DNA from 2 places in the Salinivibrio sp. PR932 genome. Region 1 is predicted to be linked to the other one. Evidence: predicted binding sites of a transcription regulator. Region 1 holds the regulator's gene; the other holds the start of a gene.
What was found. Region 1 encodes MetJ, which represses methionine synthesis genes. Its sites were predicted from a motif close to TTAGACNTNTANANGTCTAA; they were not measured.
Positions count from the first base shown of each region.

Region 1 (6,682 bases):
ATCGTGAACTCAATAAGCTCGCCGATCGAGGTGCTGTCACCTACCGCCTGGAGCCGCAAGTCGGTAAACCCGATAGGAAGGTCTACGCCATCACACCTGTCGGCACTGAGATGCTTGAGGCGTGGTTTATTCAAACACCCAAGTTAGCCCCACCACGTGACGAGTATGTCGCCAGACTACTCAGTTGTGATGTACTCGACCCAGCTCCCATGCTGGATCATGTGAATAACTTGATTGCCGAGTCTCAGCAGCTGCTTAATCACTATACGCTACTGGAACAGCGTGAATATGGCCAAGTCACTCTGCTCACGTCACAACAACGTTTAATGCGCCTCGCACTGCGACGCAGCATCCATCAACGTCGTGCATGGATGGCATGGGCGCAGGAAGTGCGCGACGAGCTCACTATGCTCGCCGCCAGTGCTTAATCACTACAACAAACACAACACGCAACCTAATACGCCCCGACATAACCGGGGCGTATCTTTTTTAAGGCGTGACCGCAAGCGGGCGAACCCCTAAGGTATGGCACAGGGCATACGTCAATTCCGCACGGTTGAGGGTATAAAAGTGAAAATCTTTCACGCCTTCACGGCTTAGCACTCGCACCATATCAAGCGCAATAGAGGCGCCCACCATCTGACGCGTGACAGGATCATCCTCCAGCCCTTGATACTGTTTGTGCATCCACTGCGGCACACGCACATTGGTCATCTTGGCAAAGCGCGACGCCTGCTTAAAGTTAGAGACGGGCAAAATCCCTGGGACAATTTCCACGTCAATCCCGGCGGCAACACAGCGATCACGAAAACGTAGATAACTTTCGACATCGAAGAAAAACTGGGTAATCGCCCGGCTAGCACCAGCATCCACTTTGCGCTTGAGGTTAATCAAATCCGCCTGCGCGCTTTTCGCTTCTGGGTGCACCTCAGGGTAAGCGGCAACCGAGATATCAAAGTCATGCTCTTCTTTGAGCAAACGGACTAAATCGACCGCGTACATATCCGGCTTCTTCTCCGGCGATGGCAAATCGCCACGCAACGCCACAATGTCACGGATGCCATTTTGCCAATAATCACGGGCAATATGACGGAGCTCATCTTCAGTGGCATCAATGCAGGTTAGATGGGGTGCTGCCGCGATACCAGTCTGGTCATGAATGCTTTTCACGATGTCATGGGTGCGATCACGCTCACCGGAGTTGGCGCCATAGGTTACCGACATAAACTTAGGTTTGAGTGCTTTTAAGCGATGTACTGAGTTCCAGAGGGTTTCTTCCATACTTGGGGTGCTGGGAGGAAAAAACTCAAATGAGACGTTAATATCGCCATCTAAGTCAGCAATGTTCTGATTGAGTGCATCAATGTGGCCTGCGTGTGTGTAGCTCATATCCTCTCCCTGACACCGAACGACGCTGTTCAGTCTGCCTGTTTCTGCTCTGCTTTTGATTTATACGTTTAGACGTCCACATGTCTAAAGATTGTCGTGATTCGGCTAAAATGTCAACGATGCAAGCCATGAAAAAAACTCATGGTGTTATGAAGATAGACGACACAGCCATCAATGCACACCTCACAACGCGGGTAACGGCACAAAAAAAGCTGCCTACGCAGCGCGCAGACAGCTTGATCACGGTTATCCATTAGCGGGTTAGTGAAGGCGACTTATCAAGCGATTTAAATCGGATTGAATGGCGCCTGCCGTGACATCACGTCCCGCCCCTGGCCCACGAATGACCAAAGGATTCTCGCGATACCATTGGCTTTCAATCGCAAACACATTGTCACACGGTAATAGATGCGCAAGTGGATGCTCGCTGGGTAGGGTTTCTAGGCTCACATGGGCGTGACCGTTAACTTCCAAGCGCGCCACATAACGTAGCACTGACCGATTTTTATGCGCTTTGTCTAATCGCTCTTGTAGCGGTTCATCCATTTGGTGTGCATTATCAAGAAAGGCATCCAAAGACAGATCAGCCAGTGACTTAGGCACCAAGGACTCAACCTTTACCTGCTCAGGTTCGAGGGACATGCCCGCTTCACGTGCCAAAATCACCAATTTACGCACCACGTCAGCCCCAGAAAGATCATCCCGTGGGTCAGGCTCGGTTAGGCCTTGCTGCCAAGCCTGCTCAAGCAGGACGCTAAAGGGGACCTCACCACTGAATTGCAAAAACAGCCATGACAAAGTGCCAGAAAAGATCCCAGACAGTGCAACAATCGTGTCACCACTTTCACGCAGATCTTGCACCGCGTAGTTAATCGGTAACCCGGCGCCCACGGTCGCATTGTAGAGCCAATGGCGCCCGGTTTTGCTAAACGCCTGCTGAATCGCGTGGTACTGCTCGGCGGGTGCGGCGCCCGCCTCTTTGTTGGCGGAGATTAAGTGAAAGCCATGCTCGGCAAGTCGCGGATACAAGTACGCTAATGACTCACTGGCGGTGACATCCAACACAATCACATCGTCATACGGGTGATTCAGTAGACGGGTGAGCCACTCATCATCAAAATAAGGCTCGCAACGCTCGTCAAACCCATCCAACACATGCGTGGCATCAATACCTGCAAAATCAAGCCATTGGTTGCGGCTGTCCACCACTGAAATCAGTGAGACTTCCTTACCATGACGCTTTTCCAAGTGTGCTTTTTGCTCGGCAAAAAGGCTTAGCCAACGGGTACCAATATTGCCTTTGCCCACCAACACCAAGCCGATACGGCGCTGAGCTTGGAACAAGGCATCATGCAAACTGGCAACCAGTGCCTGAGTGTGGACGTGGCGTAGGATAGCAACCAAGCTCAGCCCAGAGGCCGACTCACTGATAAATTCCACCGGCTGTGATTTGAGTTGCTGATAGAAGCCATGGCAGTGTACGGGGTTGTTCACCACGCCTGCCCCAACCGCCGCCACCATGGTAAAGCCTTCACGCAGTTTGAGTTCAGCTGGGAGGCCGGCATCTTGAATTTGCGCCATTACCAATGCCACGACTTCCGTGGTAAACGCTAACAAAATACGGTACTGGTCGTCTTGGTAATCCGTTGCTAATGGCTGTACTTTTAGCTGTGACAAAATCCGGCTGAGCTCTTGTTTTATCGCTTGAAAATCTTGTCCTCGCGCGACATCAAACTGGAGCAAGCTCACCTCATCCAACGCCGTAATGATTTTTGCCCCGCGCCCGGTGGCTAACACGCGTTCAATACGTGTTGATCCGCTATCCGGCGCTTGGGTGCAGCGCAACGTCAGGTCGGTCGCACTTTGCGCCACCGGCTGTAAGGTTCGGCTATGCAGCACGGGAGCCGCGAGTCGCGCCAGTTCTCCCGCCTCGTCAAGACGAATTAAAGGCAGCAAACAGGCATTATCAACATGGCGTGGGTCCGCGCTATAGACCCCGGCGACATCACTCCAAATGGTCACACGGCTCACGCCTGCAAGCGCCCCCAAGACAGTGGCCGAGTAATCGGAGCCATTGCGCCCTAACAGCACGGTTTCTCCCGCTTGATTTTGTGCCATAAAGCCCGTGATCACCACTTGGGTGTGGGCATATTGGGATAACTGGTTGTTCAGCAATGGCCAAGACGCTCCCCGATCAACCTCCGGCTGCGCTGCCCGCTCGGCACGTAGACACAGACGTGAGTCCAACATCACAGCCGGTTGCTGGTGCTGGCTAAGCAAGCTCGCCAGTAAGCGTGCCGACCATACCTCGCCAAACCCTTGAATACGCGCCTTATCTGCGTCAGTCAGCGCGCCCTCACCCAAGGTCGCAATCGTGGCGATGTCTGTATACAAGGCATCGACAAGGCGCTGCTTATCTTCACCATCAATAAGATTTTCAATTAAATCTTGCTGAAAGCCGCGCAAGGTCTGTAGCGTTTCATGGGCGAGGCGACCGTCTTTGTTGAGCTGAGCCAAATAGGCGATCAATTGGTTAGTGGTTTTGCCTGCCGCGGAGACCACAATCAAATCTTGGCGGCCCGCGTGGGCGGTCAATACATCTACAACCCGACGATAGCAGGCGGGCGACGCCAAGCTGCTGCCGCCAAATTTATGAAGTTGTCGTTGTGATTCAGGGGACGTCTCCGTCGATTGCGCATGCATGACAAGGTCTCTCTTTGTCTAACCAAATATCAGGGTAAAGCAAGGAACAGCGCCGTAACGTTGTTCAGGTTACGCGGCCAGTGCCGCAAAAGCGTGGGCCAAATCAGCGATGAGATCATCCGCATCTTCCAGTCCGATTGAAAAGCGCAGCAAAGTCGGTGCGATACCCGCTTCCGCTTGCGCCACATCACTCATCGCCCGATGTGTCATGGAGCCTGGGTGTGTGACCAAGCTTTCTACACCGCCTAACGACTCTGCTAAAGCAAATAGCGAAAGGCCTGCGATAAAACGCGCCACCCCGTCACTGTCGGTATCCAATTCCAAGCTCAGCATACTACCAAAGCCTGATTGCTGACGGGCAGCAATTTCGTGACCCGGATGGGTAGCGAGTCCCGGATAATAGAGTTGGCGCACAGCAGGAACCGTTTGCAGATAGGCGAGTACCGCTTGCGTGTTTTGCTGGTGTTGTTTAACCCGTGCGCCTAAGGTACGCAACCCTCGCAATGTCATATAACTGTCAAACGCGTTGCCCGTGGCGCCTATACAGTTGCCCCACCACGCTAAGGTTTCGGCAAGCTCACTGGTTGCTGCGATCACCGCGCCACCGACAATATCAGAATGACCATTAATAAATTTGGTGGTCGAATGCACCACCATGTCGGCCCCTAGCGCAAGAGGTTGCTGTAAAGCGGGAGATAAAAAAGTGTTGTCGACCACCACCCAAGCCCCCACTTGATGGGCTTTTTGGCATATTTCTGCGATATCGACCACGCGTAAGAGTGGATTGGATGGGGTTTCCACCAGCACGAGCTTGGGCTGTTTAGCCAATGCTTGGTCCAACGCATCATGGTCCGATTGATCGACAAAACTTACCTGCCAGATCCCTTGTTTGGCACGCGATTCGAGCAAGCGATAGGTGCCGCCATAACAATCATGTGGGGCGACAATATGCTCGCCAGCCTCCAACAGAGATAGCACCAAGTTTATCGCCGACATCCCGCAGTTGGTCACCACCGCACCTGCGCCCCCTTCTAAGTCAGTCAGCGCTTGTTCGAGCTGCGCACGCGTTGGGTTGCCGCCTCGCGCGTAGTCGTAAGTAGGCACATCACCCAGTGCCGGGAAACGGTAATTGGTCGATAAGTACAGGGGAGGCACCACCGCATGGTGCTGGGTGTCAGTCCCAATTCCGGTCCGAACGGCGATAGTGTCGGTTTTTTTCTCAGTCATGATCTATCCTTGCTAGTCTGGTTTGCGCATCGTGGGCGTGATCCAGGTTTCATACTGCCACCTTACCCTGTGCTTTTTGGGACGTCAACACTTCTAGACGTCTATACTCCTTTGCATGTGGCGGTTAATATAGCTAAAATCTCCGCAGCATCATTCTGGGTATTCCATAATCAAGATAGGTGAGACATGGCGCAGTGGAACGGCGACTACATTAATCCGTATGCCGAACATGGTAAAAAGAAAGAGCAGGTAAAGAAGATCACCGTCTCTATCCCATTAAAAGTACTAAAAATTCTTACCGACGAGCGTACTCGTCGTCAGGTGCAAAACCTCCGTCATGCGACCAATAGTGAGTTGTTGTGTGAGGCATTTCTTCATGCCTACACCGGCCAACCACTACCAACCGATGACGATATCCGTAAGGATAAACCCGACAGCATTCCCGCTGAAGCACGTCGGATCATGGAAGAGCTTGGTATCGAGTTCGACGATAGCGAATACTAAAAAAACCCGCCGATTGGCGGGTTTTCTGTAATGATAGGTGCTCAGTACAGCCTTCTCAGGCTCTATTCCACCGCGCTTTCCTCACGCTCAAGCATTACGCCTTATCGAGCATATAGTTTTCTGGCATCTCGATACGAGCCACGCCGGTTTCCACGGCGGCCAGCGCTACCGCGCGGGCGACCTTAGGTAATAAACGCGCGTCCATTGGCTTGGGAATAATGTAATCTGGGCCGAAGCTTAGCGAAGACAAACCGGCGGCGTCTAATACCGTTTGTGGGACAGGCTCTTTGGCTAGGCTGCGAATGGCTTCTACCGCTGCCAACTTCATCGCATCGTTAATTTCACTGGCACGTACATCCAATGCGCCACGGAAAATAAACGGGAAGCAGAGCACGTTATTGACCTGATTCGGGTAATCCGAACGCCCGGTTCCCATGATCAGATCATCGCGCACTTGATGCGCCACATCCGGATGAATTTCAGGATCTGGGTTCGAGCAGGCAAATACCACGGGTTTATCTGCCATCAGCTTCAAGGCGTCGGGTGAGAGCAAGTCTGGACCGGAGACGCCAACGAACATATCCGCGCCCTCAATCACATCTTCGAGGGTACGCTTATCCGTGTTATTGGCAAACAGCTGCTTGTATTTGTTGATGTCGTCACGACGCGTATGGATCACGCCTTTACGATCCAACATATAGATTTTTTCCCGCTGAGCGCCACATTTTATTAATAGCTCCATACAGGCAACAGCCGCTGCGCCTGCGCCCATGCACACCACCGTCGCCTCGCGGATATCTTTGCCTTGCAGCTCAAGCGCGTTAAGCATGCCGGCAGCGGTGACGATGGCCGTGCCGTG
Region 1 covers NZ_MUFM01000011.1:71,502-78,183, forward strand. The annotation lists gene BZG84_RS07590 (PadR family transcriptional regulator) at 1-428, shown strand, start outside; gene metF (methylenetetrahydrofolate reductase) at 490-1,389, opposite strand; gene BZG84_RS07600 (bifunctional aspartate kinase/homoserine dehydrogenase II) at 1,651-4,092, opposite strand; gene metB (cystathionine gamma-synthase) at 4,162-5,319, opposite strand; gene metJ (met regulon transcriptional regulator MetJ) at 5,506-5,823, shown strand; gene BZG84_RS07615 (malic enzyme-like NAD(P)-binding protein) at 5,918-6,682, opposite strand, start outside.

Region 2 (6,682 bases), on a different contig from region 1:
GTGACCTTGGCCAAGCGTTAACCCAACGGCAGGGAAATCGCTTGGTACTCACTAAAGCCGGCGAAACCTTTTCGCGCTATTGCTCGCAAATTTTGGCCCTGGCAGAGGAAAGCCAAGAAGCCATTCACGGTCTGAATAATGAGCTAAAAGGGCCAATTGAAGTCATTTGCCATCCGGCGCTCATGCGTGGCTGGGCTGGCCCTTTACTGAATCATTTTTTAACCGAGCATCCCAAAGTGTCCATCACTTTAACCAGTGAGCTGAGTGCACAGCGTATCCAAGCGGCTGATATTGTTATCTGGGCCGACGATGTGATGGTCCCCACTAACTGTCGCACCCAAACACTGGGTCACTGGCACTACGGCATTTACGCCTCGCCCGCGTATGTGCAGGCACATGGTCCGTTTTCACACCCCTCCGCGTTGGATGATCACGCTTGGCTGGATGTATTTGCGCTCCGCCGACGTGGACTCACGCTGTTTCATTCCCATCAGCCTCCCTATCATTTGAGCGCGCTTCCCAGCCGGTTTAACTGCGATATGGTTGCGATTCAAATCGATGCCATTGCCAACGGACAAGGTGTGGGCCTACTACCTACATGGAATGCTGAAGGGTATCAGGCGCATCACCCAGACAAGATTATTCGCTGTTTGCCACAATGGCAGTCAGCCGCGATACCGATTCGATTATATAGCGCCTCAGGGAGGCTGCCTTTGCGCATAGATACACTGGTGGAGCGGTTTATCACTCGCGCTCCCAAAGCGTGGACAGAGGCTCAGATGGCCGATGATGTTATGCCTGCAGCCGTCGAATAACGCCTCATGGCGCAATCGTTTGCTATACCTAAATGCATGACGCTATGCATCAACTTGCTTGCGTTTGTCACAATTACGAATAGAATAGACGTCTAGAAGTTAAAACATCTGAGATGATCGGCGATCGATTTCGCCTCGTATCGTCGGTATCCTTGATAAACAATGAGAGTGTCACATGGCTAAGCACCTGTTTACTTCAGAGTCTGTCTCTGAAGGCCATCCAGATAAAATCGCAGACCAAATTTCAGATGCCGTTTTGGATGCAATTCTTGAGCAAGATCCAAGAGCGCGCGTTGCCTGCGAAACTTATGTAAAAACCGGCATGGTAATGGTCGGCGGCGAGATCACCACCTCAGCGTGGGTCGATATTGAAGAGCTGACACGCCAAACGGTTCGCGACATTGGCTATGTACACTCAGACATGGGCTTTGATGCCAACTCGTGCGCGGTTCTCAACACCATTGGTAAGCAGTCACCAGATATTAACCAAGGTGTTGACCGTGCCGATCCCAAAGATCAAGGCGCAGGCGACCAAGGCATTATGTTTGGTTACGCAACCAACGAAACCAATGTCCTTATGCCTGCCCCGATCACTTACTCGCACCGTTTGGTCGAGCGCCAAGCGCAAGCGCGTAAAGATGGCACCCTAGATTGGTTGCGTCCAGACGCTAAAAGTCAGGTCACTTTTGCGTACGACAACGGCAAGATCGTCGGCATCGACGCAGTTGTACTTTCTACTCAGCATTGCGACAGCGTCTCTACCGAAACTCTGCGTGAAGCGGTGATGGAAGAGATTATCAAGCCAGTTCTGCCCGCAGAATGGCTGACCAAAGAAACCAAATACTTCATCAACCCAACCGGTCGTTTCGTGATTGGTGGCCCAATGGGCGACTGTGGTCTTACTGGCCGTAAAATTATCGTCGATACCTACGGCGGTGCAGCCCGTCACGGTGGTGGTGCATTCTCCGGTAAAGATCCATCGAAAGTTGACCGCTCAGCCGCCTATGCGGCACGCTATGTGGCGAAAAACATTGTCGCTGCCGGTCTGGCGGACCGCTGTGAAATCCAATTGTCTTACGCGATTGGTGTCGCCGAGCCGACTTCTATCATGGTCGAAACCTTTGGTACCGAAAAAGTGGCCCCTGAAGTCATTATCAAGGCGGTGCGTGAAAACTTCGACTTGCGCCCATACGGTCTGCAGGAAATGCTAGATCTGCTACAACCGATTTATAAGCAAACCGCCGCATACGGTCACTTTGGTCGTGATATTTTCCCTTGGGAGAAAACCGACAAAGCCGAGCTATTGCGCGAATTTGCTAAACTTGGTTAACCTTGGGCTAACGCTCATTGTGCGCAAAGAAAGGAAGGGAAGCAGCGGCTTCCCTTTTTTTAATCACCCATGTGTTGTGACACATGTTAAATGACGCATGTTACATGACCCCAAGACGTTAACTCGAGTGAGGTAACGATTGCCATGCCCGCAGTCTCTGAACCACTGGCTGATGCCGTTTTTGAACGGGTACGCGAGTGCATTGACACCGCCAACCACCAGCTCGGTATTCAACTGACTTATCCCGACACTAGCCTGTCGCTGCGGGGAAGTGCCGCCGGCACAGCGCATCCGACCCAATGGCGATTGCGTTTTAATCCCGTGCTGCTTCAACAGTCTCCTCATGTGTTTTTTGAGGAAGTGATCCCGCATGAAGTCTGTCACCTCGTCACCTTCGCATTGTATGGACGCGTTAAGCCTCACGGCTCACAATGGCGTACCTTGATGGAAACCGTGTTTCAGGCACCGGCCAACACCACCCATCAACTCGATATTACTGCCGTTCAAGGCAAAACGTTTGCCTATGCGTGCCATTGCGGGGAAGTGGCCTTGACCGTACGGCGCCACAATAAAGTGCGACGCGGTGAGGCGAGCTACCGATGTAAACGCTGTCACCAAACGCTGATGCCGGTATCCGCGGTACTATAATCGCGTTTTTCTCGTCTTGGTTTTTTTCGTGTCTGTCCCCATATCAACACAAGCCTCCCAGTCACAGAACAGCGTGTTACACTGGCAACTTATTGATCACGGAACTCAAGCATTATGCGTATTCCTCGAATTTATCACCCAGACCCTTTGCCATCACAAGGCGATGTGACGCTCACCGACGATGCGGCCAATCATATTGGTCGCGTATTGCGCATGCAGCCGGGCCAAGCCGTGCTGCTTTTTGATGGCAGTGGCGCTCAGTTTCCCGCCACTTTAAGCGATGTCACTAAAAAACAGGTGTCCGTGACCATCAGTGCACGAGACGATCACAGTGTGGAGTCGCCACTTGACCTCGAGCTTGGACAAGTGATCTCGCGCGGCGAGAAAATGGAGTTCACCATTCAAAAGTCGGTCGAACTGGGCGTCAATGTGATCACTCCGCTGATATCAGCACGGTGCGGCGTGAAGCTCAATGCAGAACGACTCGAGAAAAAACGCCAACAATGGCAAAAGATCGCCATTGGCGCCTGCGAACAAAGTGGCCGTAATCGCGTCCCAGAAGTTCGTCCTGTGATGATGTTGGAGGCGTGGAGCCAAGAAGCCTTTGCCGGACTGAAGCTCAACCTACACCCTCGCGCCCCGTATTCCATTAATACGCTGCCAGAGCGTCCATCGAAGCTACGCTTATTGATAGGCCCCGAAGGTGGATTGTCCGATGAAGAAATCGCCATGACGCGCGATTGTGACTTTAAAGAAATTTTACTCGGCCCCCGTGTATTGCGGACCGAAACCGCCGCACTGACGGCCATTACCGCTTTGCAGGTTCGTTTCGGTGATTTGGGCTAGTTGGCGAACAGGAGAATCAAGATGAAAATTGGTGTTGTGATGGATCCGATCTCGGCCATCAATGTAAAAAAAGATTCCACGTTTGCCATGATGTTGGCAGCACAAAAACGCGGTTGGGAAGTGCATTATATCAACATGGATGATATGTCGATGTTGCAAGGCGCGCCGTACGCGAAAACCCATCAAGTCTCGCTACAAGACAATCCGAACGATTGGTATCAAATTACCCACACTCAAACACAGCCACTGAGTGCGTTTGATGCCATTTTGATGCGTAAAGATCCCCCGTTTGATACCGAATATATTTATGCGACCTATATGCTAGAGCGTGCCGAGCAAGCGGGAGTATTGATTGTTAACAAACCGCAGAGCTTGCGCGATTGCAATGAAAAGCTTTATACCGCGTGGTTCCCAGAACACACTCCGACCACATTAGTGACCCGTCGTGCCGACGAGATCAAAGCATTCCAGGCCGAACATGGCGATGTGATTTTAAAACCGCTCGATGGCATGGGCGGCGCGTCTATCTTTCGGGTCAAACAAGGCGATCCGAACCTGTCAGTAATTATTGAAACCCTGACCGAGCACGGCAACCGTTTTTGCATGGCGCAAACCTTCGTGCCTGATATCAGCAATGGCGACAAACGTATCTTAGTGGTCGATGGTGAGCCGGTGCCGTACTGCTTGGCGCGTATTCCTGCCGATGGCGAAACACGTGGTAACCTTGCCGCTGGCGGACGTGGTGAAGCACGCCCCTTATCCCCGACCGATTGGGAGATTGCGCGCGCGGTTGCACCAACGCTTAAAGAGAAAGGCTTAATTTTTGTCGGCCTTGATGTCATTGGCGACAAGCTGACTGAAATCAACGTCACCAGCCCCACCTGCATCCGCGAAATTGATGCAGCGTATGATATATCGATTGGTGATTTGCTGATGGATGCCATTGCAACACGTTGCCAAGGGTAAGTCAGTGGGCGCATTTAATGCGCCTATTTTCACCTAACTTTGTTTTTTAGCGCATACTCAAAGTACGCGCCTCAACGGGAGAACGGCGATATGAATCTGAAAAATCATTTTTTAGTCGCAATGCCAAGCATGACCGATAGCCGTTTTCAACATGGTGTGATTTACGTGTGTGAGCATAACGATGACGGCGCGATGGGATTGATGATCAATCAGCCTATCAATATCTCGGTGGGCAAAATGCTCGACCAAATCGAGGTTGAGCGGCAGCTTCCGCTCTCACAAGCCAAAGATAGCCTAGCGCAACCCGTCCTGTTTGGCGGCCCAGTGTCGGAAGATCGCGGCTTTGTGCTCCACCGTGCAGATCGAAGCTTTGGCACGAGCATCCCACTGTCTGACGATCTTGCGGTTACTACCTCCAAAGACATACTGTCTATTTTGGGAACCGATGAGCAGCCCGACCAATTTATTGTCGCGCTCGGCTATGCCGGATGGGAGCCCGGGCAACTTGAGCTGGAGTTAGCCGAAAACAGCTGGTTAACCTTGGAAGCCGATCCCAAAGTGATTTTTGACACCCCCCTTAGTGAGCGTTGGCAAAAAGCCCTCGATCAACTGGGGATCAAGGCGGCGAATTTATCTTCAGAAATAGGACACGCATGACTTCACACACCGTGCTTGGGTTTGATTATGGCGTCAAAAGTATTGGCGTTGCGATCGGTCAATCGTTAACGGGAACCGCACGCCCTCTATGTGCATTAAAAGCCCGCGATGGGATCCCCAATTGGGAAGAGATCGCGTCATTACTCAAAGAATGGCAACCCGATGTTTTGGTGGTCGGGTTGCCACTTGACTTGAATGGTGAACCACTTGAGACCATTACCCCGCGCGCCCGCAAGTTTGCCAACCGTCTGCATGGACGTTTCGGTTATCCTGTCGAACTGCACGACGAACGTCTTTCCACTCGGGAGGCCCGTGCGGCATTGTTCGAACGTGGTGGCTATAAGGCACTGCAAAAAGGCGCGGTCGATGCACAATCTGCGGTGGTGATTATCGAAAGTTGGTTTGAACGCCAATACGCCGATTAATCCTGAGAACCCGCTCTTTCAATTCGTACATGATCCAGTGCGCAGCCCGGCGCACTGTGCTTGGCACCGGTTTTGATCATCAACTTCAATTCATTGGCCGAGTCAGCATGCCGCAGCGCCTCATCCTCACTGATACTCCCTTGCACATAAAGCGCATACAGTGATTGATCAAAGGTCTGCATACCAAAATGCTCCCCGCTCAACATGGCTTTTTTCAACGCGTGCAGTTCACCATTACGGATCAGCTCTGCCACATGCGCGTTATTAATCAATAGTTCAAAGGCACCATGCCGCCCAACTCCATTCACGCCCGGTACCAACTGTTGAGCGATGACACCTTTTAAGTTCATCGATAAATCAAATAAAAAGGTCTCTCGCTGTGCTTTAGGCATCAAGTGTAATGCTCGCTCTAGTGCTTGGTAAGCGTTATTCGCATGTAAAGTGGCCAAGCAAAGATGGCCCGTTTCCGCAAACTGAAGCGCGAAGTTCATGGTTTCTGGTGTGCGTATTTCACCAATCACCACCATATCTGGTGCTTGCCTGAGCGCATTTTTTAGCGCTGTTTGATAATCTTGGGTATCAATACCAATTTCGCGTTGACTGACAATGCATTGCTGATGCTCATGAACAAATTCGATTGGATCCTCAACCGTTAGGATATGGCCTTGGCCATAATGATTACGAAACCCCATCATCGCAGCCATGGTTGTCGACTTACCCGACCCCGTCGCCCCAACCACTAGCACCAAGCCTCGCTTTTGCATCGCAAGCTCTTCGAGCACCACTGGGGTGCCTAACGATGACAAACGCGGAATCTCGGTTTCTATCCGACGGATCACCATGCTGGGCATATCGCGCTGCCAGTAAGCACTGATCCGAAAACGCCCAACACTGCGTTTTACCGCAAAGTTCGCTTCTCGCGTGGTAATAAATTGCTGCTTTTGTTCCTCGTTCATCGCACTGTTCAACATGACGTTGATTGCCGCCAACGACAA
Region 2 covers NZ_MUFM01000003.1:11,415-18,096, reverse strand. The annotation lists gene BZG84_RS01745 (LysR family transcriptional regulator) at 1-815, shown strand, start outside; gene metK (methionine adenosyltransferase) at 991-2,145, shown strand; gene BZG84_RS01735 (SprT family zinc-dependent metalloprotease) at 2,290-2,793, shown strand; gene rsmE (16S rRNA (uracil(1498)-N(3))-methyltransferase) at 2,908-3,639, shown strand; gene gshB (glutathione synthase) at 3,661-4,605, shown strand; gene BZG84_RS01720 (YqgE/AlgH family protein) at 4,696-5,262, shown strand; gene ruvX (Holliday junction resolvase RuvX) at 5,259-5,687, shown strand; gene BZG84_RS01710 (PilT/PilU family type 4a pilus ATPase) at 5,684-6,682, opposite strand, start outside.
Region 2: a site for MetJ is predicted at 900-919, ahead of metK (methionine adenosyltransferase). Genes of this name have one in related genera too.